DNA from 2 places in the Pseudalkalibacillus sp. Hm43 genome. Region 2 is predicted to be linked to the other one. Evidence: a T-box and tRNA genes for the amino acid it is inferred to sense, from the RefSeq annotation. Region 2 holds a T-box; the other holds one or more tRNA genes.
The links. The T-box of region 2 lies ahead of ACXQIQ_RS18615 (valine--tRNA ligase). A T-box ahead of a tRNA ligase gene usually reads a tRNA of that ligase, here a tRNA-Val.
Positions count from the first base shown of each region.

Region 1 (3,419 bases), 1.2 Mb from region 2:
TTTTCTTACTATTTCATACTCATATTCCAAGGACTGTCCTTAATTAGGAAAAAGGAACTTCAATGCTTTAGGAATATCAGGCTGCCAATACGTCCATTTATGGTCTCCGTCGAATTCTTCATAATAATACTCTCCGAATGAACGCTCTGTGAGTGCTTTATTCAGATCCCTGTTCGGATTGATGAAGTCCTTCATTTCACCATTTGTCGTTTCCACTTCCGTTTCGCCCTTACCAGCGACATGATAAATGGATAACAAGGATGGATCCTTCAAATTGGAGACTCTTTCAAGTACATGATCGTTCACGAAAGGGGACTGGAGTGCAAGCTTCCCGAACGTACGGGGATAGTCTAATGCAGTCAGTAAAGATACCGTGGCGCCGAGTGAACTGCCGATCATCGCCCGCGCACTTGCAAGTTCCAAGGTTGAATATTCTTCTTCAATAAATGGTAGCAATTCATAAACAAGGAATCGGACATACTTGGAATGTTCCTCACCAGATGGATGGTACTTTCTACGACGATCATTCACATCTTTATATGGAACACCTACGATGATGAATTCCTCAATTGCACCATCTTCAAACAAAGTCTCAGATGATCTTGCAATTTTCCCAAGATTGAAATAGTCTTTTCCATCTTGTGCAATAAGTACGGAATATCGTAACAATGGCGTATAAGATGGAGGTAAGTAGATGTATAAGCTGATCTCTTCATCAAGAATTTCACTATAAATCGTTTTCTCTTCACGTTTTCCATTTAGTTTCATGGTCATCATCCTCCGTATACAATTGGAATAACCTGAGATTGATTGTAACATAAATGCTATAATGAATATAAGCAAGCACACATGAACTTGCATCGAAAGGGGAGATCTTCTTGAAAAAACGTGTACACAGTAAAGACGTGAAAGCTGCAACGATGAACCTATTGAACGAGCGAGGGATTAAAATTGTCGATGTAGCCGAGATCGTATATGAAATGCAGATTCCATATGCCCCGACATTGAAGATGGAAGATTGCATTGAGAGTGTGGAAGCTGTGCTCGAAAAAAGAGAGATTCAGCACGCGTTATTGGTTGGTATCGAATTGGATAAACTAGCAGAACAGAACAAACTGTCTGAACCCCTTCAGTCCATCGTCGAAACGGACGAAGGATTATTCGGCGTTGATGAAACGATTGCTATGGGTGCAGTGCTAGGGTACGGAAGTATCGCGATTACGACTTTCGGTCATCTAGATAAACAGAAAATCGGGATCATCGAAAAGCTAGATACGAAGAAAGGAAACGGAGTTCACACGTTCTTGGATGACTTGATCGCTAGTTTAGCTGCGAATGCATCAAGCCGGCTCGCTCACAGAATTCGAGATCGTGAAGAGAACTTGAAAGAAGAGGAAATCCGTAAGCGGGATGAAGAAGAACGGATTGGATAATTACCGATATGAGAGCTTCCATTTGCTGTAATGGGAGCTCTGCAAAAAATCTTATTTAGTCTGTTGACAGAATGATAAATTGCCAGTATAGTATTACTTGTCCGCTAAAAGCTGAAAATGATCCGTTAGCTCAGTTGGGAGAGCGCTACCTTGACAGGGTAGAGGTCACTGGTTCGAGCCCAGTACGGGTCACCATACATATTAAACCGACCACTTTTCCTTATGGGAGAGTGGTTTTTTTATAATGTAAAAGGAATTCTTAAAAGTAATAGTTAAGTTGTTAAACGTAATTTAAGAACCAAATATCTTATGTAGTTAAAACAATATTTTACTAAAGGAAAGAAAAAGACCGGACAATTAAAGATCTTTTCAGTTATGTTATAAAGACAGATGATACAAATGGAGGATTTATTACTATGAACAAGCTGAAAAGAGATAACCCCTATCCGATCCTAATCTGAAATTGTGTTAGGTCAATCCCCTTGTTGATATAAGAGCTTCAAACATTAACTTTCAAATTTCACGCCTTTAATGGCACGACAATCTACGATGAATGTCTCATCTCTGCTCCTATCTTGTAAGGTGACACAACAATCCTGTTCATCAAAACACGCAAATGTGAACTCTTGGTTTTCAAAGTAATCATCATCACCAATAATAATACGTATTGTGGTGCCGACATCTAGCGTTTTGAAGACACGACAAGCACAGCTTTTACATCTTTTGTCTCCCTTCGACCGATCGATAGAATGGCAACTACAACTCATGATAAACACCTCCTTTGTCCTTTTTAATGTTAGGAATTAACAACCTGAACGCCAGCGATTGCTCTACAATCGAAGATAACGATGTTACCACCATCATCTCTTTTTGCCGTCACACAACAATTCTTTGGATCAAAACAAACTAAAAAGAAGTTTTCCTTTTCAAAAAAATCATCTGTGTTTTTGATAGCAATTCTGATTTCTGTGCCTTGTTCTAAATTTTGTAAAAAACGGCATACGCAGCTATCGCATATATTTTCTTTCACAATCATCGCTCCTCCTCTCTATGGTCATATAGTGTCAGAGCCACTAATCCAATAATTCAATTGCGATTATGTCTCTACAATCCACCAATACAGCTTCATTATCGTCTCTTAAAGTAACGCAACATGTTTTGTCATCAAAACATAAAAATGTAAAATTAATCTCACCACCGTTTGTGAAAAATTCTTCTGATAGGAACGCAATTTTGACCCTTGCACCTTTATCTAGCGTTCTGAATACATCACAAATACAGCCTTCGCAGCGGTCTTCCTTTTTCTTTTTCCAATCCTCATTTCCAAAAAAACCTCTACCCACAACCATTCCTCCTTTACTTAAATGTTCACAGTTATACTACACTATATGGAAAGGCCCTCGGTTTGGTATAGACAAGTATCTAAAATAGGTGAGGAATCTTTGAATGCAAACAAAAAACACCCATACGAAGTGAAACATCGTAATGGATGTTAAATGAATAAAGCCATCCTAGTATTCTTTTGTAAACGTATATGACAAGTTGAAGAAGTGTTCAGACATGGAAGTAAGGGTATATTAGATTTACAAATGATGAGTACCATCTTGAAAAGGATGAGATAGAGGTATTGCCATTGGAGAGTCTTCAATTTTATTTATTTCACTACTCGAAATATATTACGATACAATCATGAAATCTTTTTAAATGCCCTATTTCGATCTCGCAATTGATTCGAGAGATGTAGCTGTAGAAGACGGTCTAATTCTTGACTGCATTTCAACGTTTCTGTCGATGACATGCCATGGATTTTAGCGGTTTCTAACATTTGTGCTCGCTTGCGCTCGATGGTGAGTGATAACATTTATCTTCCCTCCGTCTATTGTAAAGATTAGCCTTGTACATTATCTTACAAAAGCAAGATATTGAAAATAGATTCGTCTAAAGTTCTTAAGATTCGACAGAAATAGAATTGGACGGCATAATGAA
Region 1 is NZ_CM135129.1:1,031,772-1,035,190, reverse strand. Features, by position in the region: gene ACXQIQ_RS05480 (alpha/beta hydrolase) at 40-768, opposite strand; gene ACXQIQ_RS05475 (phosphatidylglycerophosphatase A family protein) at 921-1,433, shown strand; tRNA gene ACXQIQ_RS05470 (tRNA-Val) at 1,553-1,628, shown strand; gene ACXQIQ_RS05465 (hypothetical protein) at 2,230-2,469, opposite strand; gene ACXQIQ_RS05460 (hypothetical protein) at 2,507-2,776, opposite strand; gene ACXQIQ_RS05455 (aspartyl-phosphate phosphatase Spo0E family protein) at 3,121-3,294, opposite strand.
Region 1: it has a tRNA-Val gene. The T-box ahead of ACXQIQ_RS18615 (valine--tRNA ligase) is inferred to sense a tRNA for this amino acid. The anticodon was not compared.

Region 2 (3,419 bases):
ATCCAGAACATCTTCATCCTGAGTCCAATTTTCAAGGTCTTTCGGCTCGGTGCGACCTACATAAATCTCTCCTGTTTCTTTGTGGTACCATGCCGGAATTCTGTGTCCCCACCATAACTGACGACTGATGCACCAATCACGGATATTTTCGATCCAGTTCAAGTACGTCTTCTCGAAACGTTCCGGTACAAAGTTTACTTTGCCTTGTTCTTGTTTTTGAAGCTCAATCGCTTGATCCGCTAGTGGCTGCATTTTAACGAACCATTGAGTGGAAAGGTACGGTTCAACAACTGCTCCGCTTCTTTCGGAGTGTCCGACAGAGTGCATATGTTCTTCAATCTCGAACAGAACACCTTGATCCTGAAGGTCCTTGATGATTTGCTTACGGCACTCGAATCGGTCCATTCCTTTGTATGGGCCTGCTTCATCATTCATCGTTCCATCTTCGTTCATGACAAGAATGCGTTTCAGGTTGTGGCGGTTTCCGATTTCAAAATCATTCGGATCGTGCGCCGGTGTAATTTTTACCGCTCCAGAACCGAATTCCATGTCCACATAATCATCGGCTACGATTTCAATTTCCCGTCCAGTGATCGGTAGTTTGACTTTCTTGCCGATGAGATCCTTGTATCGCTCATCCTCTGGATGAACCGCTACTGCCGTATCACCCAACATCGTTTCAGGACGTGTTGTTGCAATCTCGATATGACCGCTGCCATCAACGAGCGGGTATTTCATGTGATAAAGCGCTCCTTGAACATCTTTGTAGATAACCTCGATATCAGACAACGCTGTTTTCGTTTGCGGGTCCCAGTTGATGATATACTCGCCGCGATAGATGAGTCCTTTTTCATACAATGTGACGAATACTTCTTTAACCGCATTCGACAAGCCTTCATCTAGCGTAAAACGCTCTCTGGAATAGTCAACGGATAAACCGAGCTTCGACCATTGTTTACGGATGAACTCCGCATATTCATGCTTCCATTCCCAAGAAGTTTCTAGAAACTTTTCGCGCCCCAGTTCATAGCGGTTTGTGCCCTCTTCTTTCAGCTTTCCTTCAACCTTCGCCTGAGTGGCGATCCCTGCATGGTCCATTCCTGGTAACCATAGGGCATCGTATCCTTGCATACGCTTCGTACGAATCAATATATCTTGTAACGTCGTGTCCCAGGCATGACCTAAGTGCAGTTTTCCAGTTACGTTCGGTGGAGGAATCACGATTGTATATGGCTCTTTATCCTCTCCACCTTTTGCTTCAAAAAACTTCCCATCTAGCCAATATTGATACCATTTTGCTTCCGTCTTTTGCGGATCGTACTTCGTTGGCATCGAAATGTCTTGTTCTTGCATGGAAATTCCTCCTTTTAATATGGAATGTTAGTGATTTCAGATAAAAAATCTTCATTTGTTGATTTTTTTAGAAGTTCGCACCCTCACAGTCAATGATCTTGAGGTGACGCGAGCGTTGTTTCCCTATAAACTAAAAAAACCTCTTTCCATCCTCAAAGGACGAAAGAAGTTCGCGGTACCACCTTTGTTTGCAGTTCATGTTAAAACACAACAATGCAACTACACACCTCAAAACGATAACGGATTCAGATCCGATTTCTCCTACTGGTCAGTTCAGAGAAATTGCTCCTGGGCGACATTCAATTGCTACATCCTAAGGAACCTTTCAGCGGGTGGTTCCTCTCTCTAAAGGGCTCACAATCTACTCTTCCCTATCAAAGCCTTCGTATGTGATTGGATGACATTTACGCATCCATTTTGTATTTTATAGTTTACTTTTGAAATCTCTTCTAGTCAATAGGCTTTCCACATATTTTGCATTTTAAACAAAAATGGGCACCTCTCGCCCATGTTTATCATAACGTATACTATCACACTAATAGAGAGGAAAATGAGTATGAGGAAAAGGCGGGGATTTGATAAATACCGTTTCCAACACCATTTACGCCAATTCCGGAGCATTTGCGAACAATTCGTCTTTCCTTTGTTGATTTTCCAAGCGATTCGCACACTCCTATTTCCATCTCCATTTGACATTGCACTTGTGGTGATTCTGCTCGGTCTCCATTTGGCGATCTATTATGAGTTCTGGTGATCAACGTAACTTCTTCAGCGTTTATTCCATTTACTTAATTTCCCTTTTCAAAAACAAAAAAACTGACTCAAATAAGAGCCAGGCACTCAAGGTGTTTGAATGAACGTATTAGACCTTGGGGTTTAAAGGAGAGTGCCAGACACTTATCGGTCAGTCTTGTTGTTCCGGAATCGCTTCTTGTAAAAAGTGATCTGTGAACCGATCCAATGCTCTCATTACATTGAGCTTACGATCCAATTTGCGGACAAGATCCAGTTGTGACGTATCAGGAGACCCTTGATACAGTTGTATTGTAGAGAATACCGGTTCAGGGAACTTCAAGTAACTTGCTAATAACGCTTTCTCTTCCATGAGCAATGGCAAATGGCTTTCGTAGCGGTTGAGCCATTGCATGGCGTTATGCTCACTCCATTCTGGATATTGAGCTGCAGTCCGGAAGAAGTAGGCCAAATCACGAACAGGTGTATCGAGTATGGCACGTTCAAAATTGATGAAGTTTCCTTCACCCAATTGATCTTGCACGACATGACCTCTGAAAGGACGACCGTGACATAATACACTTCTGTAGCGTTGATGCTCCGCACATCCGTTGTACCATTCCGTCACCCTGTGTTTGGCTTCTTCAGCTATCCTCATCATCTTGTGGAATTGTGACAGGTATCGTAATTCGAATGGCGAAATGTATGTCTGCCTTTCAGCTACTTCTGTAAAACGCTCCATCTCGAGCTGTCTATGCTCAAAGCGCCTCAACAGACCAGCATAAGAGTCGTTCACGACCTCTTCTGAAAAGGACTGAGCTTTTACCGTATTGGCATGTAGCTTTCCAAGCTCATCAATGATGAAGTCCTCATATGCAAATTGATTACGGGAGTCGTGTTCATGCCACTTTGTCACATAATAGTACCGGTTGTTGACGACGACATATGGATCGCCATACTTCGTCGGGGTGATCGGTACAACGTGATCGTATTTCAATTCATGAAGCCGCTCCATGCAATGAAGGAACCAGTTCATTTCTTCAGGACCCATGTGGGTCTCTTTCAGGGCAAACGTCCCTTTTTTCGATGTAATCCTCTGGACTTTCCCATACGATTCAACCCGCTCAGGAAAGAGATCGTAATAATATAAGATCATCCCGTCAATGGATATCGATGCTGCCTTCATCTGACCACCTTCTTTGAACGATGATCAATCCAATAACAAACTTCTTCCACCAATACGCGATTGGATTCCCACTCACGCTCAAACAAATCGAGTGTAGCGCTCGCTGAGTTCGCTTCCCCTGATTCAAGTCGTCGGACACACCTTTGGA
Region 2 is NZ_CM135129.1:3,591,529-3,594,947, reverse strand. Features, by position in the region: gene ACXQIQ_RS18615 (valine--tRNA ligase) at 1-1,353, opposite strand, end outside; T-box leader at 1,506-1,740, opposite strand; gene ACXQIQ_RS18610 (hypothetical protein) at 1,910-2,107, shown strand; gene ACXQIQ_RS18605 (spore coat protein YsxE) at 2,258-3,271, opposite strand; gene ACXQIQ_RS18600 (hypothetical protein) at 3,268-3,419, opposite strand, start outside.